DNA from 3 places in the Amycolatopsis sp. NPDC043885 genome. Region 2 is predicted to be linked to each of the others. Evidence: predicted binding sites of a transcription regulator. Region 2 holds the regulator's gene; each other region holds the start of a gene.

Region 1 (10,568 bases), 920 kb from region 2:
TTCATGGTCAGCCTGCCGCAGATCTCGAACAGTGTCTGACCGTCCTTTTCGGTCAGCTCGTCCAGGATGGTGCGCCGCGTCGCGTCGCCGATCGCCTTGAACAGGTCGCCGTCCACGCCTCAGTTATAGGCAAGCGGTCACTTGCCTGTCAATTCGGCGTTCAGGAACCGAGGTACCGCAGGATCGCGAGGACGCGACGGCTGTACCCGGCGGTGCTGGCCAGTCTGAGCTTGTCGAAGATGGCGTTCACGTGCTTCTCGACGGCGCTCAGTGACACGAACAGTGACTCGGCGATCCCGGCGTTCGTGTGGCCCTGCGCCATTTTCTCCAGCACTTCACGCTCGCGGACGGTCAGTTTCGCGAGCGGATCGGTATGCGTGGTCCGCGCGAGCAGCCGCCGGACGACCTCCGGATCGAACGCCGCCCCGCCCGCGGCGACCCGGTCGAGCGCGTCCAGGAATTCGCCCACCTGGGCGACCCTGTCCTTCAGGAGATAGCCGACGCGCTCACCGTCGCCGGTGATCAACTCGGTGGCGTAGCGCTTCTCGACGTACTGCGAGAGCACCAGCACTCCGATCTCCGGCCAGCGCTTCCGGATCTCGAGCGCCGCGCGAAGACCCTCGTCGGTGTGGGTCGGCGGCATGCGGACGTCGGTGACGATCACGTCCGGCCGATAGGCGGCCGTCGTCGAGAGGAGCGCGTCGCCGTCGCCCACCGACGCCACGACCTCGTGCCCCTCCTCGACCAGCAGCCGGACCAGCCCCTCGCGCAGCAGGGTCGAGTCCTCGGCGAGGATCACGCGCACGGCAGCACCGCCGTCACCACGGTCGGCCCGCCGGGCGGACTGTCCACGGTGAACTGCCCGTCCGCGGCCGCGACGCGCATCGCGAGGCCGGAAAGACCGCCGCCGGACTCCCTCGCCCCGCCCGTGCCGTCATCGGTGATCCGTACCCGCACCCTGTCCCCGTCCCGTTCGGCCTCGATGTCGATCCGCGTCGCCGCGGCGTGCTTGATCGTATTGGTGACCGCTTCGGACGCGACGAAGTAGACGACGGTCTCGATGGCCGCCGGTGGCCGTTCCGGCAGGTCGACCCGGAGGTGGACCGGTATCCCCGAGCGTTCCGCGAGCGCTTCCAGCGCGGGGTGCAGCCCGTCGGAGTCCAGCGCGATCGGATACACCCGCCACGAGACCTCGCGCAGGTCGACGAGGGCGCGCTGGGACTCCTCGTGCGCCTGCCGCAGCAGATCCGACGCGCGCTTCGGGTCGGTGGCCCGCCGTGCCCGGCCGAGCAGCATCCCGAGCGCGACGAGCCGCTGCTGGACGCCGTCGTGCAGGTCCCGTTCGATCCGGCGGCGCTCGCCGTTGACCGCTTCGACCACCTCGGCCCGGCTGGTCGCGAGTTCGGAGACCCGGCGGCGCAGCTGTTCCTTCTTGCTGGGCCCGAAAAAGTACCTCGCCAGCTTGCCGTCCAGCGTCGCGGCCCCGATGAGCCCTTGCAAGGAAAGGAAAACGAGCAGCGCGCCGAAGAGCAGGGTGGTGACCGGGTCGTACCAATCGGCCGGGGCGTCACCGCCGGGCGACCTGCCGTCGAGGAGCTGATACCCGATGATCAGGCCGGATCCGGCACCCAGCAGGATCAGGCCGAAGATCCCGGCGCTGAGCAACCCGATGACGCACCGCGGGACCAGGTAGGCCATCGCGCGGCGTCCGGAGTAATCCGTCGCGTTCTCCTCGCCGAAGTACTTCTCCAGCCGTTGTCGCTCCATTTCGGACAGTGTGCGGGCGCCGGAGAAGACGGGCCGCCGCAACGCGGGAACCGCGAGCGCGATGCCGCCGAAAAGCACGTAGAAGAACTCCGCGACCCCGGTCGTGGCGCCGATCGCCAGGCCCAGCGTGCCGCGGAGCATCTTGCGCAGGTAGCGGCGCATCGCTGCCGGAACAGGCATAGCGCCAGGTTAGCGGGGTATCCGAAGGTCGGTATTGAGGTTTTCCGCAGTGATCTGTGCCGCTTCACCCCAGGGTGCGGAACCCGCGTGATTCGTACGTTCGTTGGCAACTGCAGACGACCACGAAAGGCCGCCATGAACCTCCTGCTCGCCCAAACCGCCAGCGAACCGATGGGAGGACTCGCCGGCTGGGCGGTGTCACTGATGGACGCGCTGGGCGGTCCGGGCGCCGCGATCATCGTCGGCCTGGACAACCTGTTCCCGCCGATCCCCAGCGAACTGGTGCTCCCGCTCGCCGGGTTCTCCGCCAGCCAGGGCACGTTCACCCTCGTGGAAGCGCTGGTGTGGACGACCTTCGGCTCGGTCGCGGGCGCCATCATCGTGTACTACCTCGGCCTCCTGCTCGGCCGAGACCGCACGCGCCGCTGGATGGCGAAGATCCCGCTGGTCAAGACGTCCGACTTCGACAAGACCGAGGCCTGGTTCCAGAAACACGGCACCAAGGCGGTGTTCTTCGGCAGGATGGTGCCGATCTTCCGCAGCCTCATCTCGCTGCCCGCCGGGATCGAGCGCATGCCGTTCTGGCGGTTCCTGGCCCTGACCACGCTGGGCAGCCTGATCTGGAACACGGTGTTCGTGCTGGCGGGCTACGGCCTCGGGGAGAGCTGGCACCTGGTCGAGGAGTACGCCGGGTTCTTCCAGTACTTCGTGATCGCCGCCGTCGGGGTCGCGCTGACCCTCTTCGTGGTGAACCGCCTGCGTGAGAAGAACCGCACCAACGCCTGAGCCGGTGGCGGGGCGCCCGGCCGGGCGCCCCGCACGCGGTGTCAGAGCCTGTTGGCGGAGCTGAGGATGGACTCGGAGAAGGGACACAACGCGTGAACCCGCCCGGCCGAAGGCCCCGCTATCGCGGTGGCAGGGCGCCCTTGCCTGTCAACGGGAGAGGGTTGATCAGGTCGCCCTGCCGACGTCGATCGCGGTGCGGGTTCACCAACAGGCACTCAGGAACGGAAGGGGCCGGTCACCTCGTAGGTGATCCCGCCGGAGGACGAACCGGAGGTGCCGCGTTGCGACGAGAAGTACAGCCGGTTCCCCGCCGGCGTGAACGCGGGGCCACAGATCTCCGACGAGCTCTGGCCGTTGATCCGCAGGAACGGCGCCACGATGTCGTTCGGCGTGATGATGCAGATCTCCATGTTGCCGCCGTCTTCGGCGACGAACAGGTCACCCGAAGAGGTGCCGGTGACGTTGTCGACGCCGGTCAGCGGCGCCGAGCCGGGGCTGACCAGCGAGTCGTCGTAGGCCAGCTCGTAGGTGTTGTTGGTCAGGTTGAGCTGCCAGACGCGGTTGTCGCCCTTGGTGGTGAACCACGCGGTGTCGTTGGCGTAGTGCAGGCCTTCGCCGCCGGAGAACCGCTTCGCACCGGACACCTGGTTGCGGGTGGCGGTGGGAGAGCCGTCGGGGTCGGGCACGTTCGCCCAGGTGAAGCTGCCGGAGGTCGCCGTACCCGCCTTCAGCACCTGCAGCGTTCCGGCGGAGAGGTTGCCCCAGGTCGTCGGGACGAAGCGGTAAAAGCAGCCGTCCGAGGTGTCCTCGGTCAGGTAGACGACCTTGCGCACCGGGTCGGCCGCCGCGGCTTCGTGCTTGAACTTCCCCATCGCGGGCCGCTGGACGGCGGCCGTGGCCGGACCGTTCGGCTGGCACTCGTAGACGAACCCGAGGTCGATCTCCTCACAGGAAAGCCAGGTGTTCCAAGGAGTCTTGCCGCCCGCGCAGTTCTGGCGCGTATTCGCCAGGATGCGATGGGCGCCGGTGATGTTCCCGCTCGCATCGAATTTGACCGCGCTCGCCCCGCCGCCGGGCGTGATCTCCGAATTCGACACGTAGATCCAGCCGCTGCCGTCGGCGAACACCGCGCCGCCGTCCGGGGCGCTGTGCCAGGTGTACCCGGTGTTCGCGACCTTCTGGCCGGACCTCGCGATGACGCGGCTGGTGAATCCCGCCGGCAGCTGGATCCCGTTCGCGTCGGCCGCCTGGAGCGCGCCGTACGGGCTGGGTCCGTTCTGGGCGGGGGCGGCGAGGGCCGCCCCCGAGAGCCGGTTTCCGAACGCCGTGACACCGGCGCCGACCACGGCCGCGCGCAGGAAATTCCGTCGCTTCACTCATGCCTCCGAGACATCCGCTGATGTGGTGGTGCGGGAAGGAGCGGGTCGGAGAGTACGGGCGGAACGGGACTTCCGGGTGAATTCGCGGCATATTCACCGCGACGAGGCGACTTTCGTAGGGAACCCTCGCTCAACACTATTTCCTTGGCTTTGCGGAGACCCGGCGCGTCGGTGCCCCCGCGTTGTGCGGCGATTTCCAGTGCGACGAGTATCCGGTCGATCGGCGCGCATCCGCCATTGCGGTGGTGGCGACGTCCGATCAGGTGACGCCAGTCGGCGAGATACTCGTCGATTCCCGGCTCTCCGGGAACCGCCCGGAGCAGGGCGTGCAGCAGAATCCTCATCTGGTTTTCGTTGCCGGGCAAGGTGTTCCGGGCCAGCATGTCGGCCAAGGTGCTGCGGGACCAGCCGGTCGCGGTGGCCAGCGTGCGGATGCTGAGGCCGCTTCGGTCGCGAAGTTCGCGCAGTCGCGCCATGAACTCCGATTCGGTGTTCATCGGCGTGCCCTGGCGGGCGCGGGGTGACGGAGAACGGCGCCGAACAGGGCGATGGCGATGCCCGCGGCGATCGAGGCACTGGTGCCGGCGAAGGTCAGTGCCGCGGTGAAACCGGTGAGAATGCTCAGACAGACGATCTGACCGGCCGAAACGCACCTGCGCCTCGGCCGCAACGGGGAAAGAATTCCTTGACTCATGACCTTGCCCTCTCAAGGATCACGCACCCCGGCTGGGTGGCACGCAATACACGTTATCAAAACGTGATAGGGAGTTTAAGGTGAGGTAATGTCCGGGTTCGTCCGGATCTCGGAAAGCCGAAAGCCCCGGATCCTTGGGGGATCCGGGGCTTCGGCCTCGCGCTGTTACGCCGCTTGGGCGACCGGAGCCGTCGCCGGGGCCAGCGCGATGTCCAGGACGTCGCGGACGTTCGCCACGGCGTGGACGTCCAGCTGTGCCAGCACTTCGGCCGGGACATCGTCCAGATCAGGTTCGTTGCGCTGCGGGATGATCACCGTCTTCATCCCCGCCCGGTGCGCGGCCAGCAGCTTCTGCTTGACCCCGCCGATCGGCAGCACGCGCCCGGTCAGCGACACCTCACCGGTCATCGCGACGTCCGACTTCACGACCCGGCCCGAAAGCAGGGACGCCAGCGCGGTCGTCATCGTGATGCCGGCGCTCGGCCCGTCCTTGGGCACCGCGCCCGCGGGGACGTGCACGTGGATGCCGCGGTCCTTCAGGTCGCCGACCGGCAGTTCCAGCTCGGCGCCGCGCGAGCGCAGGTACGACAACGCGATCTGCACCGACTCCTTCATCACGTCACCCAGCTGACCGGTCAGCGACAGCCCGGTCGAGCCCGACTCCGGATCCGCCAGCGACGCCTCGATGTAGAGGACGTCACCGCCGGCGCCGGTCACGGCCAGCCCGGTCGCCACGCCCGGGGTCGACGTTCGCTGTGTCGACGCGGGCAGCGAGGACTCCGGCAGGTGCCGAGGACGGCCGAGGTAGGTCTCGAGCCCGTCGGCGTCGATCGTCAGCGGCAGCTCGACCTCGTCGAGGGCGACCTTGGTCGCCACCTTCCGCAGCACCTTCGCGATGGTCCGGTTCGCGTTGCGCACCCCGGCTTCCCGCGTGTACTCGGCGGCGATGCGGCTGAACGCGCCGTCGGTCAGCGTGACGTCGTCCTTGCCGAGGCCGGCGCGCTCCAGCTCGCGGGGGAGCAGGTGGTCGCGGGCGATCGTCACCTTCTCGTGCTCGGTGTAGCCGTCGAGGGTGACCAGCTCCATCCGGTCCAGCAGCGGGCCGGGGATGGTCTCGAGCGCGTTCGCCGTCGCCAGGAACACGACGTCGGACAGGTCGAGCTCGACCTCGAGGTAGTGGTCGCGGAAGGTGTGGTTCTGCTCCGGGTCCAGCACCTCCAGCAACGCGGCCGTCGGGTCGCCGCGGTAGTCGGCGCCGACCTTGTCGATCTCGTCGAGCAGCACGACCGGGTTCATCGAGCCCGCTTCCTTGATGGCGCGGACGATCCGGCCGGGCAGCGCGCCGACGTAGGTGCGGCGGTGACCGCGGATCTCGGCCTCGTCGCGGATGCCGCCGAGCGCGACCCGGACGAACTTGCGGCCCATCGCCTTCGCCACGGACTCGCCGAGCGACGTCTTGCCGACCCCGGGAGGACCGGCGAGCGCCAGCATCGCGCCCGAACGACGGCCGCCGACCGGGCCGAGTCCGGACTCCGCGCGACGTTTGCGCACGGCCAGGTACTCGATGATGCGTTCCTTCACGTCGTCGAGACCGGCGTGGTCGGCGTCGAGGATGTCGCGCGCCGCCGCGATGTCGTGGACGTCGGTGGTGCGCTCGTTCCACGGCAGTTCGAGGACGGTGTCCAGCCACGTGCGGATCCAGCCGCCCTCGGGGGACTGGTCGGAGGTCCGCTCCAGTTTGTCCACTTCGGACAGTGCGGCCTTCTTGACCGCGTCCGGCAGCTCGGCGGCCTCGACGCGGGCGCGGTAGTCGTCGTCGTTGGCGGTGCCGTCGAGCTCGCCCAGCTCCTTGCGGATCGCTTCGAGCTGGCGGCGCAGCAGGAACTCCTTCTGCTGCTTCTCCATGCCCTCCTGGACGTCCTTGCGGATGGTGTCGGTCACCTCGAGCTCGGCCAGCTGCTCGCGGCTCCATTCGAGGGCCTTCTCCAGTCGCGTGGAGACATCGAGCGTGGTCAGCAGTTCGAGCTTCTGCTCGGTCTTGAGGTAGGACGAGTTGCCTGCCAGGTCGGCGACCGCGGACGGGTCTTCGACCTCCTGGACGGCGTCGATCATCTGCCAGCCGCCGCGCTGCTGGAGGATCGCGATGACGACGGACTTGTACTCGGACGCGAGTTTCGCGGCGTTGTCGTCGGTGGTCTCGGTGGCGACCTCGGCGTGCACCCAGCGGGCGGCGCCGGGTCCGTCGGCGATGCGGCCGACGACGGCGCGGCGGGTGCCGCGCAGCAACACCGCGGTCTTGCCGCCGGGCACGCGCCCGATGCGCTCGACGGTCGCGATGGTGCCGAGTTCGGCGTACTCGCCGTGGACTCGGGGGACGATCAGCACTTCGGCCTTCGTGGCGGCACTGGACCGGATCCCCGGGAAGGAAGCCTGGGCAGGCGCGTTGGCCTGGGCGGACTCCACCGCGGCGCGCGTCTCCGTGTCGGCGAGGTCGAGCGGGACGATCATGCCCGGCAGCACGACGTCGTCATCGAGCGGGAGGACGGGCAGGAGGCGGTTGTCGGTCATCTGTGCACTCCTCGGTTAGTTGAGTCTGCCTAGCTCAACTCTCCGATCGACCCGTTTGTTTCCTTTCCGCGTTCGCCGTCAGCGATCACCCACTCCTCCGACCTCTAATGCCCAACGCGTCGCGTTTAGCCTGCTAAACGCGACGCGTTGGGATCAAAGGTCGGATGTCAGGGGTGGACGGCGACCCCGCACCAGGCGAACGGCCGGGCGCCTTCTTCGTCCCGCCGCAGCTCCCGCACCGGCCGCCAGTCGGGCAGGTGGACGACGCCGGGCTCCAGCAACGGCCAATCCCCGAAGAGCGGCTCGATCTCTTCGCGATCCCGCATCCACACGGGGTTGCTCGTCTTCCGGTACTGCTCGACCATCCAGTGGAGCCCGTCGGCGTCCTCGCCCGTCTGGCCGCCGAAGCTCATGTGCGACAGCCCCAGCCAGCTACCCGGCGCCAGCGCGTTCCGGTAGGTCGCGACCAGCGCGGGCGGATCGTCGTGCGGCCCGGCGAAATGCAGGACGGCCATCATCATCAGGCACACCGGCTGGTCGAAATCGATCAGCCGCAGCGTCTCGGGATGCCGCAGGACGTCCTTCGCCCGCCGCATGTCCGCCTGGACGATCCCGGCCCAGCCGGTCGCCTCGTGCCGTTCGAGGATCAGCTCCGCGTGCGCCACCGCCACCGGCTCGTAGTCGACGTACACGACCTTCGCCGTATCGCCCGGCTCCAGTTCCTCCTGGACGATCTCGTGCACGTTCCCGGCGGTCGGGACACCGGAGCCCAGATCGATGAATTGCCGGATCCCGGCGTTCAGCGCCGCGCGCACGACCCGGTTCATGAACTCGCGGTTGTGCCGCGCGCCCGGTTTGACCCACCGCCACTGCTTTTCCAGCGCGCGGGCGAACTCGCGGTCGACCGCCCAGTTGTGGGTCCCGCCGAGGAACCAGTCGTAGATCCTCGCCGCGGACGGCTTTTCGGTGTCGACCCCGGTCGGCGCCACCGGGGCCGCGTCATCGTCCCTCTTCACGAAATGAGCCTATCGGGATCAGGGCACCGCGGGTCGGCGCTGCCAGTACGTCCCGAGCGGCCGGTAGCCCTGCGCGTACCAGAACGGCGTCGATCGTGGGTTGGCCAACGCGTGGTGCAGCAGCACGGCTTCGGTGCCGCATTCGTCGAAGACCTGGTGCGCGTGCGCGGCGAGCGCCGTCCCCACCCCGCTCGATCGCGCGGGTTCGGCCACCGCCAGGGACGACAGGTAGCCGACCCGGTCGGCCGCGACCCGGCCGCCGATCCACGCCGTCTCACCGGGGAACTGCACCCGCACCATGCCCAGCGGACGTCCGTACAGCTCGGCGATCCACAATGTCGGATTTTCCCGGCCCAGATGTTTCGACAGCTCCGCCGTGATCGTTTCCTCCGCGCCCTCGCGCAAAGTGACAGAACCGAACTGCGCGTCATAACGCTGCAATTCCAGTTCGAGTCCGACGGCGGTTTCGAGATCATCCGCTTCGGCGGGCCGGATGTGCACTCCGGGAGTGGCGGGCGGCCCCGTCACGGCGAGCCGGTCGGCCGGGCGGACCGCGATCACCAGCACCGGCGCGAAGCCGCGGCGCAGCAATTCGGCCGAGCCGGGGGAGTCCCGGCTGGGCCGCACCACGGTCGCCGCGGTCTCGACATCCCCAGGTGGGGCGACGGTCTTCAGATGTTCATCCCATCGGGTGAGTAATGCGTCAAGGGCAGCTTCCGGACGAGGGCCGGTGAGCCGCGCTTCGAGGCGATGCTCGACGAGCGCCCGCCACGGAGAGTCAACAGAATCGGGGCGCGTCTCGGTCCGTACCGACAATCCGGCGGCGGCCGACTCGCCTGCCGTCGCGGAGAGTGACACGGAGCCTTCGACAGGCTCCAGTGCAGGCATTTCGGGGAGCAGGGCGTCCACGGTGGCGAGCCGCTCGGCGTGCCCGGCGGCGATGGCATGGCTATTCATAGGGCTATTCAAGCCCCTACTGATGGGTCCGCCGGGAACTTCACGAGATTGGCCGGGGCGTGGCGCCAGGTGACTTCCGGTAGTCGGAAGGAACGCGAATAACGCTCCCATTTCACCCCTTGGTCCACGCAGGTCAGCGGGACGCGCCCATTGTTAACCCTGGGGTGATCTCATACTGTCTCGAATGGGACTCGGGTACGCCCTCCGGGGTACTGTATTGCCCTCGTCCCCGAGGTCGCGGTAGGACAAGACCGGTTGGGCAGCCGGGAAGGAAGGTCGGATGCCGGACACGAACGGCAGGCCCGGGAGCGCCGCACAGGCGCCGGCGGGCAAGGGAGGCGCCGTTACGGAGGCTCGTACCGACGAGCGACGGTTCCGCGTCTACACCTTCGCGGTACTCACCATGGGCATCGCCGCCGCGGCCGCGGTCAGCCTCTGGCTGGACTTCGAGGCTTCGGACGACCTGTTGTGGATCGGGCCGATTCTCGCGCTCGCGTTCCTCCTCGCCGAACAGCTCGGCATCAACGTCGACGTCCGCAGCGGTATCTCGTGGACGATCTCGTTCACCGAGATCCCGCTGGTCATCGGCTTCTTCGTCGCTCCCTTCGAAGTCGTGCTCGCCGCCCACCTCGCGGCGGGCATCGGGACATTGCTGGCCCGCAAGGTCGCGGGCCGCGTGCTCTACAACGCCGGCGCCTTCCTGCTGGAGATCACCGGCGCGTTCGCCGTGGCAGGGCTGGTGAAACAGGCCTCCGGCGCCCACGACATGACCTGGATCGCCGCGCTGGCGGGCACTCTGACCGCGCCGCTGGTCAGCACGCTGCTCGCGCTCGCCGCCGTCCGCGTGCTGCGCCGCCGCATGCGGGTCAGCACCGCGATCCGCTTGACCGGCCGCATCCTCGTCGTCGGCTTCGTCAACGCTTCGGTCGGCCTTTCCGGATATTTGGTCATTTCCGGGACGCCGAAGGCCTGGCCGCTCGTGCTGGCGGTGTTCCTCGGGCTCACCGCTTTGTACTGGGCGTACTCCGACCTGCTCCGCGAGCAGCGCGACATGGAAGCGCTGTCCGACGTCAGCCTGATGGTCGCGCGATCCGGTCAACAGGCCGCCGCGCGGCCCGCCGGGCGAGCCGACGAACTCGTCGGCGGTGTCGACGTCCGCGAATGGGCGACCATCGCCGAACGCATCAAGGACCAGCTCGCCGCCGGCCGGGTCGTGCTCAG
Region 2 (10,568 bases):
CCGTGACCGACGCGGGGATGTCGAACACCGCCCAGTGCCAGAACCCGCTCGCCGTCGGGGCGTCCGGGTCGTAGCAGGTCACGGCGAAGCTCTTGGTCCCGTCGGGGAAGCCCTCCCACGACAGTTGCGGGGAACGGTCCTCGCCGCCCGCGCCGAAGATCCCGGAAAGCTGGGGCGTCGGCAGGAAGCCGCCTTCCTCGATGTCGGTGCTGCTCAAGGTGAAGGCAGGCAGATCGGGCAGGAAGTCGTACGGATCGGGTGCCTGCGGCATGCGTCCTCCTGATCGTCGAACAGATGACGGAGCCAGGTTATGACCCCGAGGACCCCGGTGCGGGTTCAGGGATGAATCCGGGGGTTACCCCTATGTCCAACCCGCCGCGCTGCCCTTAGCGTCGAGCTACACGAAAACCTGCTCTGGAGGGACTCAAGACCATGGCGCGCCCACTCCTCGCGATCGGAGGCATCGCGTTGATCGGCGTCGGTGTCCTCACCGGCCTCGGCTGGTGGTGGCCGTCCGACGCGGAGGCCACCTCGGAGGTCACCCAGCCGATCCGCAGCGTGCGCATCGACAACGACGAGGGCCGGGTCAAGATCCGCACCGGCGAGGGGCCGGTCCGGATCCACCAGGAGTTCGAGTACCGCTGGAACAAGCCGGGCGACTCCTTCCGCGTGGAAGGCGACACGCTGGTCCTGGCCGGGTGCGGCACCACCTGCGAGGTCCGCTACGACGTGGTGGTCCCGGCCGGAATCCCGGTCTCGGGCAAGCTGGACTCGGGTGCGCTCGACATCGCCGGAGTGTCCACTGTGGACGTCACGGTCGATTCCGGCGCCGTGTCCGTCACCGACGTGCCGGGCACCGTCAAGGTCCGGTCCGACGCGGGCCGCGTCGAACTGGCGAATATCGGGCAGGCCGTCACCGTGCGGGCGGCTTCCGGTGCCATCAAGGGGGAACGGCTAGGCGGCAACGTCGATGCCCACACCGACAGCGGCCGCATCGAACTCGAACTGGTCAAGGGTGCCGACGTCACCGCGCAGACCGACAGCGGTTCGGTCGAGGTCACCGTCCCGGCAGGCGAATACAACGTCACCGGCGGCACCGGCAGCGGCCACCGCGACATCGACGTGAACCAGTCCGGTTCGGCACAGCACAAGCTCGATCTCAACACCGACAGCGGAAGCGTCAAGGTCAAAGCGGCCTGACGGACTTATCGGGGGAAACACTTTCTCATGGGGAACAAAGAAAAGCGCGTCCTCGGCGCGCTCGCTCTCGGCGCGCTGACCGCCTTCGGGATCGTCGGCTGCACAGGGGAATTCCAGCAGAAACTGAGTGACGGCGCGCCCGTCACCGAGCAGGTCACCGCGATCCGGGTGGACGTCCCGGTCGGCGCGGTCACGCTGCGGGTCGAGGACGGCGCGCCCGTCTCGCTGCGCCGCGAAGTGACTTATAACGGCAAGAATCCCGGCAAGACGTACAGCGTCGAGAACGGCACGCTGGTCCTCGGCGGCTGTCAGCAGTGCGGCGTGGACTACGACGTCGTGGTGCCGCGCGAGCTGGCGATCTCCGGGTCCATCGGCACCGGCAAGATCACCCTCGCCCGCGCCGCCTCGGTCGATCTGAAGGGCGACGTCGGCGACTTCAAGGTGATGAACACGTCCGGGCCGGTCAACCTGCGCACCGGCACCGGCGACATCGAGGTCGGTCTCGCGAAGCCGGGCGCGGTCACCGCGAACGCGGAGGTCGGCAAGGTCGTCGTCACCGTTCCCGACGGCGCGTACCAGGTCCGCGCGAAGGCGGAGGTCGGCAAGGTCGAGACCGGCGGCGTCCGGCAGGACCAGGGTTCGGCGAACGTCCTCGATCTCCAGGCCGGCACCGGCTCGATCACGGTGAAGCCTGTATGAAGACGCTCGCCGCGATCATCGCGCTGACCCTGCTGCCGCTTTCCGCGCTGCCCGCGTCCGCCGCGCCAGGGATCGACTGGAAGCCGTGCGCGACCGAGTACGCGCCGACACTGGAATGCGCGAGCCTGCCGGTGAGCGATGGCTTTTCGATCGCGCTGGCGAAACTGCCCGCGACCGATCCCACGCGGCGCGTCGGTTCGCTGTTGACCAATCCGGGCGGGCCGGGCGGTGCCGGTGTCACCGTGCTGAAGTACGGCGGCCGCGGTTTCGCGCTGGATCAGCCGGAAATGGCCGAAGTGCGGCAGCGGTTCGACGTCATCGGGTTCGACCCGCGCGGCGTCGGCGACAGCGGGCCCGCGATCACCTGCGGGCCGGGTCTGCACGATCCGGCGATCAGCCGATTCCCGCGGAGCCGCGCGGACTACGACAAGCTCCTCGCGCACAACCGCGCTTCGGGCGGCGAATGTCTGAACAGGACCGGTCCCGGATTGTCCTCTGTGGACACTTGGCGGGCCGCGGGCGACATCGAAGCGATCCGTGTCGCCCTCGGCGAGCCGAAGGTGAACTGGCTCGGCGTCTCCTACGGTTCCGAACTCGGTGCCGTGTACGCGGAGAAGTACCCGAAGCGCGTCCGGACGATGGTGCTCGACGGCGCGGTCGACCACTCGCGGCCGACCAGGCAGGCGATCCTCGAAGAGGCCGTCGCGACCGAAAGCGCGCTCAAGGACTTCGCGAAGTGGTGCACGACGTCGGCCGACTGTGCGCTTCGCGGCAAGGACGTCCTCGCCGCTTACGACGCGCTGATGCGGACGCCCGGCGGCGTGCCGTCGAAACAGCTCGGGCGGAATGTGACCGCCGAGGAGATGGCGGCCGGCGTCTACGGCAGCCTCATCCTCCCCGCGTTCTGGCCGGACCTCGCGAAGGCGATCGAGGCCGCGACGGCGGGGAACGCGGACGGACTGCTGCCGTACTCCCAGCTCGACCCGTCCTACGGCGCGTATCGCGCGATCGGCTGTCACGACTTCGGCTCGCCGTTCACCTCCTACGCCGACATGCTGGCGATGCAGGGACTGGTGAAGACCCTCTCGCCGCACGGCTGGCGGTATTCGGAGTTCTGGGACATGGCGAGCGGGTGCGCGGGCTGGCCGGTGCCTTCGGCAGGTGACCGAGCTTGAGGTGGCCGGAAGCCCTTGATCTTTTGGAGTCGCGCGTTTCGGCCGTCAGGCCCCGTGATCGGGATGGCAGGGCGCCTTCGACGGGAGGTGACGTGCATGCGGTGTGCGCCCTGGCAGCGCGAGCGCGGTCGCGCGATAGAGAACACTGCGAGCGGCGTCACACCCGCTCCGGGCACGGTCTGCCGGTAGTCCGGGAACAAGACGATCGTGCCGCACGTTGAGCCGGATACAAGGTTGAGTGAGGGTGACTCAAGTCCGGCTTGACGGAAGCCCCACCATCCCGATACAACTTGCGTTGAGCCCACTCAAGGTGGGCCGAAACGTGCAGGTCACGAACTAGCAGGAGGATCACACCATGGCGCGAGCGGTCGGCATCGACCTCGGCACGACCAACTCGGTCGTCGCTGTCCTTGAGGGCGGCGAGCCGACGGTCATCGCCAACTCGGAAGGTTCACGCACCACCCCGTCCATCGTCGCCTTCGCCAAGAACGGCGAAGTGCTGACCGGCCAGCCGGCGAAGAACCAGGCCGTGACGAACGTCGACCGGACCATCCGGTCGGTCAAGCGGCACATCGGTACCGACTGGAAGACCGAGATCGACGGCAAGGCCTACACCTCGCAGGAGATCAGCGCCCGCGTGCTGATGAAGCTCAAGCGCGACGCCGAGGCGTACCTGGGCGAGACCATCACCGACGCGGTCATCACCGTCCCCGCCTACTTCGAGGACGCGCAGCGGCAGGCCACCAAGGAGGCCGGGCAGATCGCCGGCCTGAACGTGCTCCGCATCGTCAACGAGCCCACCGCGGCGGCGCTGGCGTACGGCCTCGACAAGGGCGAGAAGGAACAGACCATCCTGGTCTTCGACCTCGGTGGCGGTACGTTCGACGTCTCGCTGCTGGAGATCGGCGAGGGTGTCGTCGAGGTCCGCGCGACCTCCGGTGACAACCACCTCGGCGGTGACGACTGGGACGAGCGCATCGTCACCTGGCTGGTCGACAAGTTCAAGTCGTCCAACGGCATCGACCTCACCAAGGACAAGATGGCGCTCCAGCGCATCCGTGAGGCCGCCGAGAAGGCGAAGATCGAGCTCTCCAGCTCGAACTCGGCCAGCATCAACCTGCCGTACATCACGGTGGACGCGGACAAGAACCCGCTGTTCCTCGACGAGCAGCTCTCCCGCGCCGAGTTCCAGAAGATCACCTCGGACCTGCTCGAGCGCACCCGCAAGCCGTTCAACAACGTCATCCGTGACGCGGGTGTCGCCGTCGGCGACATCGACCACGTCGTGCTCGTGGGTGGTTCCACCCGCATGCCCGCCGTGTCCGAGCTGGTCAAGGAGCTGACCGGCGGCCGCGAGCCGAACAAGGGCGTCAACCCGGACGAGGTCGTCGCCGTCGGCGCGGCGCTGCAGGCCGGTGTGCTCAAGGGCGAGGTCAAGGACGTCCTCCTGCTCGACGTGACCCCGCTTTCGCTGGGCATCGAGACCAAGGGCGGCGTGTTCACCAAGCTCATCGAGCGCAACACCACGATCCCGACCAAGCGTTCGGAGATCTTCTCCACCGCGGACGACAACCAGCCCTCGGTGCAGATCCAGGTGTTCCAGGGTGAGCGCGAGATCGCGGCGCACAACAAGAAGCTCGGCATGTTCGAGCTGACCGGTCTCCCGCCCGCCCCGCGTGGCGTGCCGCAGATCGAGGTCACCTTCGACATCGACGCCAACGGCATCGTGCACGTCCTCGCGAAGGACCTCGGCACGAACAAGGAGCAGTCGATGACGATCACCGGTGGCTCCGCGCTGCCGAAGGACGACATCGAGCGCATGGTCAAGGACGCCGAGGCGCACGCAGAGGAGGACAAGCAGCGCCGCGAGGAGGCGGAGACCCGCAACCAGGCGGAGACGCTGGTCTACCAGACCGAGAAGTTCGTCAAGGACAACGAGGACAAGCTGCCCGACGAGCTCAAGGGCAAGGTGAAGTCCGCGATCGACGAGGCCAACGAGGCGCTCAAGGGCACCGACTCGGCGAAGATCCGCGAGTCCATCGAGAAGCTGAACACGGCTTCCCAGGAGCTGGGCACCGCGCTCTACGCCAACGCCACCCCGGGCGCCGAAGGTGCCGCCGGTGATGGTGCCGCCGGTGCGGCGGGCGCGGGTGCCGGTTCGCAGGCCAAGGCGGACGACGTCGTCGACGCCGAGATCGTCGAAGAGGACGAGAAGGACAAGAAGTGACCGGACGCTACGACGAAACCGAGGGCCGGGGCCCGGACGAACCGGTGGTCGTGCGGGACCGTAGGCGGATCGATCCGCTGACCGGTGAGGTCCGCACGGCCGCCCCGGCGACCGAGCCCAAGGATGGTCCGAAGCACGCCGCTCCGACCGAAGAGCCGGCTGTCCCGACGGAGCCGGAGCCCGCCGCACACGCGGGCCCCGGCCTCGGGGAGTCCATTGTGGACGACTCGGTGTCGGTGGCCACCGGACTGGAGAAGGAGCTGGCGGAACGCACCGCCGACCTCCAGCGTCTTCAGGCGGAGTACGCCAACTACCGCAAGCGCGTCGACCGTGACCGCGAGCAGGTCGTCTCCGGCGCGAAGGCGTCGGTCGTCAACGATCTGCTCCCGCTGCTCGACGACCTCGAGCGCGCGGAGCAGCACGGCGATCTGACGGGCGCCTTCAAGGCGGTCGGCGAGAAGCTGGTCGGCAGCCTGCAGCGGTCGGGTCTCGAGCCGTTCGGCGCCGAGGGCGAGCCCTTCGACCCGAGCGTCCACGAGGCGGTCCAGCACAGCACGTCGCCGGACGTCACCGGGCCGACGGTCACCACGGTCATGCGCCGCGGATACCGCTTCGGCGAACGCGTGCTGCGCGCGGCGCTGGTCGGGGTCACCGACCACGAGCCGGGTGCGGCTCCCGCGCCGTCGGCGCAGGGCGCCCCGGTGGACCCGCCCGTCGGTGGCGAGCTGCCGCTCGAGGGCGAACTTTTCGATGAGAACAACCGCTGATCGGCGATACGGCGTGAAAGGAGGAGACGTTCGGTGAGTGCACGGGAATGGATCGGTAAGGACTTCTACCGTGAGCTGGGCGTCTCCTCCGACGCCACCGCGGACGAGATCAAGAAGGCCTATCGCAAGCTGGCCAAGGAGAACCACCCCGACGCCAACGCGGGCAACGCGGAGGCCGAGAAGAAGTTCAAGGCGGTCTCCGAGGCGTACGGCGTTCTTTCCGACACGTCCAAGCGCAAGGAGTACGACGAGGCTCGGCGCCTCTTCGGCTCCGGCGGTCCCGGCGGCTTCGGCTTCCCGGGGGCCGGCGGTGGCGGCGGCGGTTTCGACGTCGGCGACATCTTCGGCCAGGCGGGTCAGCAGCAGGGCGGCTTCGGCGGTCTCGGCGACATCCTCGGCGGGCTCTTCGGCCGTCGCGGCGGCGCGGCCGGTGCCACGGCGAACCGGCCGCAGCGCGGCGCGGACGTGGAGACCGACGTCCGGATCGATTTCGCCGAGGCGGTCAAGGGCGCGACCCTGCCGCTGCGGCTGTCGAGCCCGGCGACCTGTTCCACCTGCGGCGGCAACGGCGCGAAGCCGGGTACTTCCCCGAGGACGTGCGCGACCTGCCAGGGCAGCGGGCTGGTCAGCCGGAGCCAGGGCGCGTTCGCGTTCTCGGAGCCGTGCCGTGACTGCCGCGGCCGCGGCACGATCATCGACGACCCCTGCCCGGAATGCGCGGGCGAGGGCATCAGCACCCGCACCCGCACGCTGACCGTGCGGATCCCGCCGGGCGTCGCCGACGACCAGCGGATCCGGCTGGCAGGCCAGGGTGAACCGGGCCGTGGCGGCGCGCAGCCGGGCGATCTGTACGTCCGCGTGCACGTCGCTCCGCACGCGGTGTTCGGGCGCAAGGACCTCGACCTGACGATCACCGTGCCGGTGTCCTTCACGGAGCTGGCTCTCGGCGGCACGATCACCGTGCCGACGCTCGAGGGCAAGGTCTCGCTGAAGGTGCCGCAGGGCACAGCGAGCGGTCGCGTGCTCCGGGTGCGCGGCAAGGGAATCGCGAAACGCGACGGCTCGCAGGGCGACCTGCTGGTCACCCTGCAGGCGGCCATCCCGGCCAAATTGGACGACAAGGCCCGTGAAGCGCTGGAGGCCTACGCGGAGGCCATGGCCGATCACGATCCGCGACCGGAGATCACCGAACTTCTCGAAGGCAGGTGAGCACGATGTTCGGCGGGCTGCCGCACGGTGCGGACGAGGACACCCCGGTGTTCGTCATTTCGGTGGCGGCGCAGCTTTCCGGCCTGCACGCGCAGACCCTGCGGTCCTACGACCGCCAGGGTCTCGTGTCGCCGGGCCGGACCTCCGGCGGTGGACGGCGTTACTCGATGCGGGACATCGCGTTGCTGCGCGAAGTGCAGCGACTGTCCCAAGAGGACGGTGTCAACCTCGCGGGCATCAAGCGGATCATCGAGCTGGAGAACCAGGTCGACGCGCTCCGCGCGCGAATCGCCGAACTGACCGAAGAGCTCACGGCGGCGTACGTCGCCGCCGAACAGACGGCCGCGGCCGTGCACGCCTCCTACCGCAAGGATCTCGTTCCCTTGCGGCAGCAGACGGCACTCGTGGTCTGGAAGCCCAGAAAACGCAATTAGTCCTCTGAATGCTCCGGGTCACCTTTGAGGTACCTGCTGCGGGTGGGGTCCGGAACGCCACCGCGGCAGCACCTTGCCAAGTACATGAAGGCCCCCTTCCTCGCGCCTAGGTGCAGGAAGGGGGCCTTCATGTACTTCTTCGCAAGGCGGAGGTGGCGGAGCCTGAGCCCAGCGCGCGTGTCGCCTTACCCCGCATTCAGAGGACTAAATGCGTTATTGGCCGGGCACCAGGGTCCGGATCTGCTGGACCTCGCCGGTGCGCGAGTCCATGATCCGCTGGGCCAGCGCCTTCGCCTCCGGGTTCTTGCCGTCCTTCAGCTCGGTCCTCGCCAGCGCGACCCCGTTGTGCTGGTGCGCGACGAAGATGTCGGCGAAGTCGAGGCCGAACTCCGCACCATCCTTTTTGGACAGTGCTTCGAGGAGGCCCTTGTCGGTGAGTCCGTCGCCACCGTGATGGTGGTGCGCGTGCGGATCCGCCGAACCCGTCTCGGGTTTGCCCCAGGCCTTCAGCCAGTTCCGCATGTCGGTGGTCTCGGTCTGCTGCGTCGCCTCGATGGCGGCCGCGAGATTCGTCAGCTCCTGCTTCTGCCCCTGCTTGGCCTTCACCAGTTTGACGATCTCCACGCCCTGGTTGTTGTGGGCGATCATCATCTGCAGGAACATCACGTCGGCGTCGTTGTACGCCGCGGACGCCTCCGCCGACTGGGGGGCCGGGGAGATCGGGGCGCCGGCGTTGGGCGGTGAGCCGTCGCCGGCCCCGCAGCCCGCGAGGGCCACGAGGCCGGCGACGAGAACGAGGGCCAGCTTCACTGCCGTGTCCACAGCGCGGGTGTGTTCGGCGGCTCCCAGCCTTGGATCGCCGTATGTGTCATCTGGCACCGGTAAGTGACGCCGCCGTAGGTCACCGTGTTGCCGACCGCGTAGGACGTCCCGGCCGCCCAGGTGCCGCCGGTGGGCGGGTTGGTGGTGCTGGTCGGCGGGTTCGACGTCGTGGGCGGGTTGCTGGTGGTCGGCGGGTTGCTCGTCGTGGGCGGATTGCCGCCGCCGATCTGCAGGTCGATGCAGCTGTAGAAGGCCATCGGCGTGTCCGCGATGTTCCAGATGGCGAGCACCTTCTGGCGGCCGCTGAAGCCGTTCAGGCTCACCGTGTGCGACGTCGGGTCCTTCGGCGCGGAGTTGTTCCCGCTGATGTCGGCGATCTTGGTGCCACCGATGTAGTACTCGTAGTTCGTGGTCCGGTGGTAGGCGGTGAACTTCCAGTTGAAGGTCACGCTGTTGCCGACCGACGCGGCGGGCCACGGCTTCGATTCGTCGTTGAGCTCGGCGAATCCGGGAACGCCGCCGTTGCAGCTGCGGAGCCCCTTGGGGCCTTCGACGCTCTGCGGTTCGTAGACGATGGCACCGCAGCCGGAAACCTTGCCTTGGGCGCAGTTCGCCTGGCGGCTGGGCGGGGACAGTACGTAGCCATGGGCGCTGGCCACCTGCGGGATGGCCACGATGGCGATCGGGGCGAGGATCGCACCGGCGGCGGCTGCCACGAGCTTGCGTTTGACGGTCATGCCGGCTCCTGGGGGATGGAACGACGGTGTTCCCGTGAGGGGGAGCAATGTGGTCTAGACCATAAATCCGCCGGTGACCGCGGTCAATGATTCACTGACCTACTGCTGCGTCAAGCCCAGGTGGAACAGCCGATCGGCCTAATACGAAGGACGCATCGGTTCAGTCCAGGGTGAAGGGGTCGTACTTGATCCGCTCCAGGTCGGTGCCCGCGGCGAGCAGTTTCGCGATCGTCGCCCGGATCATCGGCGGTGACCCGGCGACGTACACGTCGCGCTCCTTCCAAGCGCCGCGCTGGGTGACCGCCGTGGCCAGCGTGCCGCGGTCGCCACCGGCGATGGTGCCTTCCTCGGTCACCGGGGTTACCGTCAGCCAAGGGCAGGTGACGGTGAGCCCGCGGAGTTCGTCGAGTGCGTAGAGGTCTTCCGGACGGCGGCCGCCGAAGAACAGGTGCACCGGAGGGTTGTTCTTCCAGCGCGACATGTCGTCGAGCAGGGCGAGCAGCGGCGCGACGCCGGTGCCGCCGCCGATCATCAGCAGCGGACGTCTTTCCGTGTGGTTCACCGAAAGCGCGCCGAGCGACGGACCGAGGCGCCAGACGTCGCCGAACCGGGTGTGGTGGACGATCGCGCGCGAGACCCAGCCGCCGCGCACGGCGTGCACGTGGAACTCCATCGTTCCGTCTTGGTGCGGCGCGGTGGCGGGCGAGAAGTATCGCCACATGCGCGGCCGCTGCGGGACTTCGACGCTGACGTAGCCGCCGGCCCGATACGGGAGCGGCTGGTCGGTGCGCACCTTGACCACGGCGACGTCGCGGGAGGCGAGGCGGTGCTCGATGACGGTCGCCTTCCACCACGCGGGCCCGGTCTGCTTGCTCGCGGCCTCGCGCATGTGCTTCGAAATGACGCCGTACGCGGTGACCCAGGCGTCTTCCAGTTCCGGTGTCCAGTCGTCCTTCAGGAACCTTTTCAACGCGGCGATCAGCGCGACGCCGACGGCGTCGTAATGGCGGCCGACGACGTCGAACTTCCGGTGGTCACGGCCGAGCTGACCGAGGAACGTGGCCAGCTCGTCGGGCCGGTCCACCATCTGGACGACGTAGACGAGTGCGCGCAGCAAACGATTTCGCTGCGTGGCCATGTTGATCGGGAACAACGCCCTGACATCCGGCGAAACGGAGAAGAGCACGCCGTAGAAGTACTGGGACAGCTCCTCGGCCTTCGTTTCGACGGCGGCGAAACTCTCCCTGATGAGCTTGGCCATCGCGACGGTCTTGTCCGCCGACGGTGTTTCGATCAAG
Region 3 (10,568 bases), on a different contig from region 2:
CGGTGACGGCCACCGGCAGCCGCGCACCGAACCACGCCAGCGGATCCGTCAGGTCGACGGCGGGAGAGCCGTCCTTGGGGACGACCGCCAGCCCGGTCGCGTCGAGGTGGGTCACCGCGAGCGCGTCGACGCCGTCGCAGGCCGCGATCGCGTAATCGAGCAGGGCCGCGTCGAGATGACCCGCCCGCCACGCGCCCTGGAATTCGCCGGTTTCGTTGTGCGCTTCCGGAAAGCGGGCGAGCACGGCGGCGGACTCGGTCGGCAGCGGTCCCGCGCCGTGCCGGGTGAGGTACGTCCGCGTGACACCCAGGACGGCGTGCGGGCGCCCGCCCAGCAGTGCGCGGGCGTTGTGCGGCGTGGTGGTCGACCAGGTCGTGTGCGGATGGAACCCGTGGTGCTGGTCGAGGAGAGCCCCCTGCGCTCCCTCGAACACCAGCCGCCCGGAATCCGCCAGCCGTCCCGTTTCGTCCCCGTCGGTGATCCGCACCGCGTCCGCGAAATCGCGGTACAGCGCCACCAGTTCGTCCACGCCGTGCGGTGGTGTGGCGAGCGGGGCATAGAACCGCGCGAGCGCGTCCAGCTTGCGCCGCAACACCGACGGCCGGGCGCAGTCGGCGACCGTGGGCGCTTCCCCCGGCGTCCCGATCACCTCCTGGCTCTCCACCACGTCACCCGGCTCGGCCCCGGGCAGCAGCGAGTACCAGACGGTCTCGCCGATGCCCTTCCCGCACGAGCCGTGCCGGTTCACGCCCCGGGCCTCCTCCCTTGCCCGGTTGGCGTGGATGTGGAACGGGGTGGTGAGCAGGGCCTGGCCGTCCACACTCAGCAGCGAGAGCGGATTCCGGACACCTGCCGCTTCCAGCCGCCGCGCTTCGGCGGCCAGCGCGAACGGCTCGACCAGCACGAACCGCGACAGATGGGTGGGCACGCCGGCGAACGTGCCCGCCCCGAACTGGCTGAACGTGTGGTGCCGCCCGTCCACGACGACGTTGTGCGCGGCCTGCGCGCCCCCGTTGAAGCGGACCACGGCGGTGGTGGGCCGGTCGGCGCAGAGCGCGTCGACAACCGCGCCCTTGCCTTCGTCGCCGAAGCCGAGCCCGACCACCACCACGTGACCGTCCAGGAGACTCATCGCAGCACCACGTCGCTCGGCCCCTCGGCCTCGGGCACCGCCGACGTGACGACCGTCTTGGTGCCCAGCTTCGCCAGCGCCTTGCCGACCGCCTTGCTTTCGGCGACCGAGCCGACGTCCGCGAGATCGGCGAGCGCACGGTCGACGTCGACGACCCGCTCTTCCAGCCCGATGGTGGCCGCGATCAGTTCGCACACCGCGCCGGGATCGTCGAGCTTCAGGAAGTTCTGGCCGAGCAGGCCGCTCCAGTGTTCGCCGATCTCCGGGTCGTTGTAGTACGACGACTGGTTCGGCAGTACGAAGAAGACGTGCCACTTGCGGGCCAGCTCCCGGTACACCGAGGCCGGGTCGATGTCCTCCCGTACGTCGTCCCCGATCACCCGGCGGATGTGGCGCGCCTCCAGCGCGGGCTTGTTCAGCTCGTCGCCGATGATGAACAGATAGCCCTTGCGGCCGCGGTTCTGCCACGCGTCGGTCACGACGTGCCGGGCCATGAAGTAGGCGGCCAGCTCGTAGGACTCGCTCTTCTGCCCGCCGCCACCGCCTTCGAGGAAGATCGTGCGCAGCTGCTCGTCCATCCGGTTGTCCGATTCGAACTGCCCGACCTGCAGCGGGACCCGGTCGCTGTCGGCGTCACCGATCGCGCCGAACATCACCTGCGGGTCGGCCAGGTAGCCCCGGCGCTTCAGCAGGCCGTGCAGTTTGCCGAGCTTGCCCTGCATGACCCGCGGCACCCGGCGCATCGAACCGGTGACGTCGAACAGCACCGCGATCGGCGTCGAATCGGTGTGGTCGGCCGAATCCCGGCATTCCCGGACGGCGTTCAGCGGGTCGAGCGCGGGCGCGACCTTCCAGTCTTTCGCGGGCTTGGAGCGCAGATCGGCGGTGTAGCCGAAGTCGTCCTCGCCCTTGGCCCGCCGGAAAGTCTTCGCGGCGGCGTAGGCGTTGTCGTCCCAGTGTCCGTGTCCCATGGTCAGGCTCCTGTCTCGGGGATGGTGAAGGGGCGGAAGGTGCGGGGGCCGTACAGGTCGTCGAGCAGCGCGTCGTACTCGTCGAGCAGGTCGGCGGCGTCGGGTCGTTGTGCCGGGGCTTCCTGTGTGCACCAGGTCGCGAATTCGCGTTGGCGGGTTTCGTGCGGTGCCAGGAGTTCCAGCATCATGCGGTGGAGCATGTGGACGTCGGTGGCCACGGTCACCGGTAGTCCTTTGTGGACTTCCGGCGGGTAGTCGACGGACTTGTCCGCCGCCAGCGGGAGCACACCGTCTTCGACGGCGAAGGACCAGCCGACTACGACGATGCCGTGCTCTCCGGGATGTACGAGCACGTTGTCCGCGGTGAGGTGGCCGTGGACGACACCCGCCCGGTGCGCGCCCGCCACGGCACGCAGGAGGCGGCGGTGCATCCACGCGTAGTCGCGGCCGTCGAGCCCGCCGGGGAAGGCTTTCCCGATATCGGCGAGGGTGACGAAACCGTCGACGAGCGGATCGAGGACGCTGAACGCGCGGTCACCTCTGGCCACCGGACCGGAAGTGTCCAGCAGCCGCGGGTAGTAGGGGCGCAGCCACCGGTGCCGTTCGGTGAAGCCGTCGAGCGCGCGCAACGCGTCCCATTCGGCGTGGATCAGCGGATTGAGCGCCGGGTCGCGGACGAGTTTCACCAGGTGTGGCCCGGTGGTCCGGTACGTCGTGGCGACACTGCCCACCGCGTGCGGTGCGGTGAGGGTGTACGTCGAGGTCGCCGTCGTGACCGCCTGGCGCCTGGCGCGTTTCCAGTCGTCGTGAAGGCGGTTGAGGGTGGCGGCGGCACGGTGGGCGCGCTCGTCGCCGGGGTTGCGGTCGGGGTGGAGCGCGGCCGCCAGTTCGCGGTAGCGATGGCGGGCGAACAGAGCGGCCGCGTCGACCGCGTTCTCGACCGCCTTCACGGCGTCTTCCCTGGTGAGCATAGTTTGAGTCTAGATGACTCTTACTTCGGATCGCAAGGGGTGGGTACAAATCCCGTGCCGTGCGGCGGCCTCGGCCCATAGGCTGGGCGAGCCGGACAGGGGGTGTTGGTGGTCTTCTTCGAACTGGATCGGAAAGACGGGCAGCGCACGAACGCGATGATCATCGCGTTCGTGATCGGGATCGTCTGGGGTTCAGTCGCGGCCTTCGCCGGACGATGGGCCGTCGAAGGATTGGCCGGCACCTACGATGTGCGCGCGGTGATCTCCGAAACGAACTCCACGACCACCGAAGGACAGCACGGCCCGCGTACCTCCTACGAGGTTCTGGCGATCACCGAAGACGGCCGCGCGATCGAAGTGCCGACAAGAGACGCGTTCGGCCTCGCTGATCCGGTGGTCGCCCGGCTTTCGTCGGTGACGGACCGGGTTCTGTCCGTGCGCGGGGCCGCCGACGTCGTGGAAGCCCACCATCCGTGGGAGAAGATCACGGCGATGTCCCTCGGCTGGGCGCTCCTGGCGCTCGCGGCCATCGTGCTGGTCAGAGTGGCGAGACCGGGGATCGCGTGGAAGTCCCTGCCGTTCCTGGCCGGGCTGGCCTTCGCCGCGTTAGTGGTCCTGACGCCGGTCGGCTTCGGCGGGAAGGCCTACCGTGAGGCGGCCGACCCCGTCCCGAATCTCTGGGAACACCGTCGCGACTTATGGGGACCGCCGCCGGTGTTCGCCCGTGGGCAGACCGCCGTATCCGGGGAGGCGGCCGTGCGGGTGCTCGACAGCAGGACCGGGCCGCCCGAGGGAGCCGAGGCGTGGTTGAGCGGATTCCACGTCCTCACCTTGCGGATCGAGGCGTCCCGCCTCGGCGACACGCCGCTGGAACTGTCGGCCGACGAACACGGTGAGCCGGAGCGGGTCAAGGACTGCGCGGGCGCTCCCGGCGCTTTCGGCGGCACCACGGGTCTCGTCTGTTTCGTGGTCCCGCCCGGATATCGGCCCGAGTACCTTCTTGTCGGCAAACTCGAACACGAAGTCCTGCTGAGGCTCCAGTGAACGACGAAAGGACTCGTGTGTCGGAAAAGGCGCGGAAACCCGGAGGCCTTTCCCAGGTACGCGAGCAGCCACAGCGGCCGCGGGTGAAGGACCCTTCCCTCGGCTGAGCCGAGGAAACTCGACCTTCATGTACCTCAGACGGAAACCGGCGCCGGTACCGCGCCCATCGACACACCTTCGAGTTCGTGAAGGGTGACGATCTGTCCGGTTTCGGCCTCGCCTTGCGCGACCTTCTCTCCGGTGGCAAGCAGGGCGGCACGGCCCTGGTGGGCAAAACCGCCGACTGCGGCAAGGTGACGTGTCGCGGGACGGCGGGTTCTCGAAACCAGGACTGAGGTTCGAGGCCTGCACCATGTACGGCCAACTGGGGCGACTGAGGCTCAGGAGCGGGTCGCTTCGATCTGGCGCTCGTCTTCGGTCGAACAACTCGTCACCGGATCGTTCGGCCCGCTCCCGCACGTCCAAGCCCCGACCACCACGGGGCCGGGCCCTTGCGGTGACGCCGCCTCGGCGGGCGTCAGCTTGGCGAAGTAGTCCGTGAGCACCTGCGTCGCTTCGGCGCACTCGGCCTTCCCGCGTACGACGACCTTGTTCTTCGCGCCCTGGAACCCGGTGACCTCGCCACACGGCGTACCGGCCAGGACCTGGTCAGCCGTGGGGGCGGGGGAGGGCGGCGGCGCGGCCGCGGGAGCGGGATCGGCGCCGCAACCGCTCAGCAGGACGACGGCGAACGCGGCGGGGAGCACGGCGAGGCTCTTCATGGGCCCTTCTTCTCGAGGATGGTTCATTCGACGGGGACGACGGCGGCGAACACGTTCTGTTCGCCTTTGCTGCAACTGGTGCCGCCTTGCGCGGCGGGGGCGCCGGAGACGCACAGCCAGCCGTCCACGGTCTCGCTGACCGGTTCGTCCGAGCCCGCGGACTGCCGTCCGGCGATCCTCTGGTGGAACGAACCGACGATCCCGGTCGCGTCCGCGCACGAGACGCCGGGGCCGTTGAGCACCTGGAGGGTCAGCCCGCTGGCCGCGGTGACCGTTCCGCACGAACCCTGAACCGGTTCAGCGGATTTCGGCTGGGAAGTGGGAGGCGGGGCGGCGGAGGGACTCGGCGGGGTCCGCGACGGGATCGGCGGCACCGGCACGCTGGACACCGCTGTGGGGAGCGAGGGCGGCGAGACCGACATCGAGGTGACAGGCGGTGGCGGATCTTCGCCCGAACAGGCGGCGAGCGTTCCGGTGACGGCGCAGGCCGCGAACAGGCGCCGCCACGTTCCCGTGGTGGTCGAGACGCGCAAGGCGATCCTTTCGTCGGCCGGTCGTGGCCGGCCCATTCTGACCCGGCCGGGCCCGATGCCGTGGCATTGAGCCACGTTCGATTCGCGGGAGGCTATCGCGACCCCGCCGCCGCGGTACGCGAGGACCGCCCACTGACTGTCCATTGTGGACGATTAACATGCCGTTCACAGCGCGACAACATCCTGCTGTCGTCGCGAACCGATCGGACGAATCCATGCCGGATCCGTTAACGCGCGGACCCGTCCTGCCGAAAACAAAGGTAGCGCTCCGGCGTGTCCCAGTCCCCGTCACGAAACCGTGAGAGTGATGAAGACCGACGAACAGACCGACCCCGCGTCACCCCAGGCCGCCGCGCCGGCGAGCGCGGAGCTGCCACCGACGGCGCCGTGCACCGTCGTCTGGTGTGGTGGCCGCCCGTACGTCCTCGAGACCTCCGCCGGCCACAACCGCTGGATGGGCACCGACCACCGAGGCAGGCCCGTGGCGCTGACCAGCGCGGACCTGCAACGCCGCGGCTGGACCCACACCCGGGCCAGCTGACGGGGGAGGACCTGCCGCCGCTGGATAGGCTGAGCGGGTGAGTACGCCCCCCGAACCGAGCGTGGCCAGCGAAGAGCCTTCCCTGCTGCGGCAGGCCCTGAACGTTCCCAACATGCTTTCGATCCTCCGGCTCGCCGGGGTGCCGGTCTTCCTGTGGCTGCTCCTCGGCCCGAAGGAGGACGGCTGGGCGCTCGCGCTGCTCGTGTTCAGCGCGCTCACCGACTGGCTCGACGGCAAACTCGCCCGCTGGCTCAACCAGATGTCGCGGCTCGGCCAGCTGCTCGACCCCGCCGCCGACCGGCTCTACATCCTCGCGACCCTCATCGCCTTCCTGATCCGCGACATCATCCCGTGGTGGCTGGTGGTTCCGCTGGTCGTCCGCGAGGCGGTACTGGGCGTCTGCGTGTTGCTGCTCCGGCACCGCGGCTTCGCCCCGCCGGAGGTCACCTACATCGGCAAGGGCGCCACTTTCGTGCTGATGTACGCCTTCCCGTTCCTGCTGCTCACCCAGGGCGGTTCCGACATCGCCGCGATCGCCAGGCCGATCGGCTACGCCTTCACGGCGTGGGGTGCGGTCCTGTACGTCTATTCGGGCGTGCTGTACGTCGTCCAGACCGCACGGGCGCTACGACCGGCCGGACCCGTCGGGTTGCGGGAGGCGCCGGGCGCGTGACCCGGCGGGATGCGAAACTGCGCGCGTCGGTTTCGAGCGAGGGCGTCAGAAAGGGGAGCGGCGTTGTCCACTCCAGAAGAACTGCGGTACACCGAGGAACACGAGTGGGTCTCCGTGCGCGACGGAGGGCTCGTGCGCGTGGGCATCACGGAGTACGCCCAGGACCAGCTCGGTGACGTGGTGTTCGTCGAACTGCCCGAGGTCGGCAAGCAGGTCGGTTCGGGCGACGCGTTCGGCGAGGTCGAGTCGACCAAGAGCGTTTCGGAGCTGTTCGCCCCGCTCGACGGCGAGGTGGTCGCGGTCAACGACGCGGTGACCGAGTCGCCCGAGCTGATCAACAGCGACCCCTACGGCGAGGGCTGGCTGATCGAGCTCCGTCTCGACGACGCGAGCTCGGTGGAATCCCTGCTGGAGGCCGAGGCGTACCAGGCCCTGATCAAGGAATAGCCGCAGGCCGCGGCCCTTCGGGAAGAGTAGGGGGAGCCGCGGGCCGGAGATTCGATCAGGCACGGTACGTTTGACCTCCACACGTTCTTGAGTAGTGGCAACACACATGCGTTAGGAGAGCTCAGGTGAGCACGAACGACGGGCCCGGCGTTCCCCCGGAGCAGTCTCCGGAGCGGACTTCTGTCTTCCGGGCCGACTTCCTGGCCGACGTCGAAGGCACTGAGGCTCCTCCGGCTGCCGAGGCCCCCGTCCAGGGTGTGGACGCGCTGCCCGCGGGTTCCGCGCTGCTGGTCGTCAAGCGGGGTCCGAACGCGGGTTCGCGCTTCCTGCTGGACCGCGACACCACCAGCGCGGGACGGCACCCGGACAGCGACATCTTCCTCGACGACGTCACGGTCTCCCGGCGGCACGCCGAGTTCCGCCGTGAGGGTGGCGAGTTCGTCGTCATCGACGTCGGCAGCCTCAACGGCACCTACGTCAACCGCGAGCCGGTCGACCAGGCCGTCCTCGCCGGTGGCGACGAGGTGCAGATCGGCAAGTTCCGCCTGGTCTTCCTGACCGGCCCGGGTCACGGGGGCCAGGGGGCACGGTGACGGCGGCCGGGCGGCCTGATCGGGACGCGTCGCAGCGCGATGGGTTGAGCATCGGAGCCGTGCTGGCACAGCTGCGCGGCGACTTTCCCGATGTCACCATCTCCAAGATCCGGTTCCTCGAGGCGGAGGGTCTGGTCCAGCCGGGCCGGACCCCGTCGGGGTACCGGCAGTTCGCTTCGGCGGACGTGGAGCGGTTGCGGTTCGTCCTTTCCGCCCAGCGGGATCACTACCTCCCGCTGAAGGTCATCAAGGAACAGTTGGACGCGGCGGATCAGGGCGCCGCGCCCTCGGCGGCGATGCCGCGGCTGCCGCGGAAACTCGTGTCACTCGACGCCCCCGGGGAGAACGGCGGACTGCCGTCCCCGGGGGACTTCGAGACCGACCGCGAGATCAGGCTGACCGAGGAAGATCTGCTCCGCCAGGCCGGCATCGACGCCGCCACCCTGGCTGAGCTGCGGCAATACGGTCTCGTCCGCCCCGGGGCGGCGGGGTTCTTCGACCCGGACGCGGTGCTCGTGGCGAAGACCGTGAAGGCGATGACCGAATTCGGTATAGAGCCGAGACATCTGCGTGCCTTCCGGGCCGCGGCCGACCGCGAGGTCGGCCTGCTGGAGCAGATCGTGACCCCGGTGTATCGGCATCGTGACGAGGACGCCCAGGCGAGGGGTGACGAGGTCGTCCGGGAGCTGGCCGCCTTGACCGTGGCGTTGCACACGCTCTTGGTGAAGGCCGGAATACGGGCTGTCACGGGCGGTTGAACGGCTTCGGGGGCCGGGAGCGGTTGTGCGGTCACTTGTCAATGCCTGAATGTTCGGCACCCTATGCCGTACCGTGAGAGTCGGGTTTGCCACGGGCGAACCGAGAATGTCGGAGACAGCGAGCACAGCGCTCGGAAGACGGGTAGCGTCGGGACTACCGTCGCTTGGTCGTCGAGACAAGCGTTGCAGCCCGTGCGCACGAGAGGGAGGCGAAGCCCGATGAGCGAGATGCGCGTCGTCGGCGTGCGGGTGGAGCTACCCGCGAATCAGCCGATCTTGTTGCTGCGGGAAACCGAAGGCGAGCGTTACCTGCCGATCTGGATCGGCTCGGTCGAGGCCACCGCCATCGCCTTGGAGCAGCAGGGAGTCCGCCCGGCCCGTCCGCTCACCCATGACCTGCTGAAGGAGGTCATCGGAGCGTTGGGCCGTGAGCTGGAACAGGTCGTCATCACCGATCTGAAGGAAGGCACGTTCTTCGCGGAACTGGTCTTCGACGGGGACATCCGGGTTTCGGCGCGACCGAGCGATTCGGTGGCGCTGGCGCTGCGGGTGGGAGTGCCCATCCACGCCGTGGACGCGGTGCTGGAGGAAGCGGGTCTCATCATCCCCGACGAGCAGGAGGACGAGGTCGAGAAGTTCCGCGAGTTCCTCGACTCGGTCTCGCCGGAGGACTTCCGCGGCGCCGACACCTGATCACATCCTGGGATTCCGCGCGAAGGGGCGGTGCCGGTGGCGCCGCCCTTCTTCGTGCGTGCGTTTAGTCCTCTGAATGCGTGGCGCGGCGGCCGGCCGCGCCTCAAGTACGTGAAGGACCCCTTTCCTCGGCTGAGCCGAAGAAAGGGGTCCTTCACGCGCGGTTGCTGTGACTGTTGGTGCACCTGGGGCCAACGTCCGGTCACGGCGACCGTGAGGGCCTCCTTCACTACCTTCAGGGTAGGCAAGGAGGCCTTCACGGACTTCTCCGATCGGGGCGAGCCGACCTCAGGCGGACCGAAAGGTGCCCTTCGCCTCGCACTCGCGACTCACGCGACCCAGTCAGGCGGCGGTCGCCTTGACGAACAGGTCCGCCAGTTCCCGCCCGTACCGCTCCAGGTCCAGTTTCGGATCCGTCGCGAACTTCGCCGCGACACCGTCGATGGCCTGCGCGATCGACAGCGCCATCACGTCCGGCGCGAACTCGCCGAAAGCGCCTTCCTGCTGCCCCTGCCGGAGCTGACGTTCGAGCCTGCCGGTCCGGAACTCCTCGACCAGCGGTGCCGACATGAACCAGCCCTCGGCGTCCGAGCCGCTCGAGCCCATCTCGACCATGACCCGCACCAGTTCCGGGTACGAGCCCAGGAACGCGATCTCCGACTCGATGTAGCCGCGCAGCAGCCCGGCCCGGTCGGTCGTGCCCTGGATCCGCTCCTCGAGGAACTTGTCCTTCATCCCGGTCGCGGTGGTGACCACGGCCTGCATCAGGCCTGCCTTGTTGGTGAAGTGGTACGAGATGATCCGGGTGCTGGACAGCCCGGCCCGCTCCTTGATCTTCGCGAACGACGTCTTGTGGTAGCCGAGGTCGGAGATCGTCGCGATCGTGGCTCCGATGATCTGGGCCCGCCTGGCCGCCTCGGCGACCGACAGCCCCAGCTCCGCCTGGACCTCTTGCATGGCGCTCTGAGTGGAGGGAGTTACTTGCATGAGTAAAAAATAACACGGCTGAGTAAAAGTGGCAACCATGCGGCCGAATGGGGGACCGTGCTCGACAAGCCTCAAGAAGAGCTTGAGGTGGCCCGCGCGTCGCGTTGACCGCTTTGCCGGACGCGCTTACCGTCAATGAAGGTGAATCGCCAAGGTGTGATTCGGATGTCTGGGGCATTCGTCTTGACGAGGAACTCCGGTGCGGACTCACGTGGGTCCGCGCGGCTTTGTTCGCCGGCCGCCAGGTCGGGCGAGGGGAGGCATGGCGTGGTCGAGGCTGGTAGCCCTCAAGAGCCGCTCGTTCCGGTCGCTGACGGCGAGCAGGGCGAGCTGTTCCCCGACTCTTCCCTCCCGGACGAACTCGTCGGCTACCGAGGCCCCGCCGCCTGTCAGATCGCCGGGATCACCTACCGGCAGCTCGACTACTGGGCCCGCACGAAGCTGGTCGCGCCGAGCATCCGCAC

Evidence for each region. The regulator HspR, encoded in region 2, represses chaperone genes until heat shock. The targets are predictions, from matches to a motif close to ANNTTGAGTNNNNNNNACTCAANNT.
Region 1: a site for HspR is predicted at 7,391-7,415, ahead of lon (endopeptidase La). Genes of this name have one in related genera too.
Region 3: a site for HspR is predicted at 3,075-3,099, ahead of AC069I_RS41675 (adenylate cyclase). Genes of this name have one in related genera too.

Annotation. Positions count from the first base shown of each region.
Region 1 covers NZ_JBWKEA010000001.1:547,345-557,912, reverse strand. Annotated here, with positions in the region: gene AC069I_RS02835 (ArsR/SmtB family transcription factor) at 1-116, opposite strand, end outside; gene AC069I_RS02830 (response regulator) at 161-805, opposite strand; gene AC069I_RS02825 (sensor histidine kinase) at 796-1,947, opposite strand; gene AC069I_RS02820 (DedA family protein) at 2,083-2,733, shown strand; gene AC069I_RS02815 (alkaline phosphatase PhoX) at 2,949-4,109, opposite strand; gene AC069I_RS02810 (helix-turn-helix domain-containing protein) at 4,106-4,609, opposite strand; gene AC069I_RS02805 (hypothetical protein) at 4,606-4,806, opposite strand; gene lon (endopeptidase La) at 4,972-7,374, opposite strand; gene AC069I_RS02795 (SAM-dependent methyltransferase) at 7,542-8,390, opposite strand; gene AC069I_RS02790 (GNAT family N-acetyltransferase) at 8,409-9,347, opposite strand; gene AC069I_RS02785 (putative bifunctional diguanylate cyclase/phosphodiesterase) at 9,628-10,568, shown strand, end outside.
Region 2 covers NZ_JBWKEA010000001.1:1,465,196-1,475,763, forward strand. Annotated here, with positions in the region: gene AC069I_RS07345 (YbhB/YbcL family Raf kinase inhibitor-like protein) at 1-271, opposite strand, end outside; gene AC069I_RS07350 (DUF4097 family beta strand repeat-containing protein) at 433-1,200, shown strand; gene AC069I_RS07355 (DUF4097 family beta strand repeat-containing protein) at 1,228-1,899, shown strand; gene AC069I_RS07360 (alpha/beta fold hydrolase) at 1,896-3,074, shown strand; gene dnaK (molecular chaperone DnaK) at 3,430-5,301, shown strand; gene grpE (nucleotide exchange factor GrpE) at 5,298-6,068, shown strand; gene dnaJ (molecular chaperone DnaJ) at 6,102-7,277, shown strand; gene AC069I_RS07380 (heat shock protein transcriptional repressor HspR) at 7,283-7,711, shown strand; gene AC069I_RS07385 (DUF305 domain-containing protein) at 7,925-8,533, opposite strand; gene AC069I_RS07390 (lytic polysaccharide monooxygenase) at 8,518-9,270, opposite strand; gene AC069I_RS07395 (globin domain-containing protein) at 9,431-10,531, opposite strand.
Region 3 covers NZ_JBWKEA010000026.1:90,539-101,106, reverse strand. Annotated here, with positions in the region: gene AC069I_RS41685 (adenylosuccinate synthetase) at 1-1,132, opposite strand, end outside; gene AC069I_RS41680 (hypothetical protein) at 1,129-2,103, opposite strand; gene AC069I_RS41675 (adenylate cyclase) at 2,106-3,074, opposite strand; gene AC069I_RS41670 (hypothetical protein) at 3,183-4,118, shown strand; gene AC069I_RS41665 (hypothetical protein) at 4,304-4,453, shown strand; gene AC069I_RS41660 (hypothetical protein) at 4,499-4,879, opposite strand; gene AC069I_RS41655 (hypothetical protein) at 4,903-5,556, opposite strand; gene AC069I_RS41650 (hypothetical protein) at 5,720-5,953, shown strand; gene clsA (cardiolipin synthase ClsA) at 5,991-6,626, shown strand; gene gcvH (glycine cleavage system protein GcvH) at 6,690-7,073, shown strand; gene garA (glycogen accumulation regulator GarA) at 7,199-7,666, shown strand; gene ftsR (transcriptional regulator FtsR) at 7,663-8,424, shown strand; gene AC069I_RS41625 (bifunctional nuclease family protein) at 8,644-9,117, shown strand; gene AC069I_RS41620 (TetR/AcrR family transcriptional regulator) at 9,460-10,074, opposite strand; gene AC069I_RS41615 (MerR family transcriptional regulator) at 10,372-10,568, shown strand, end outside.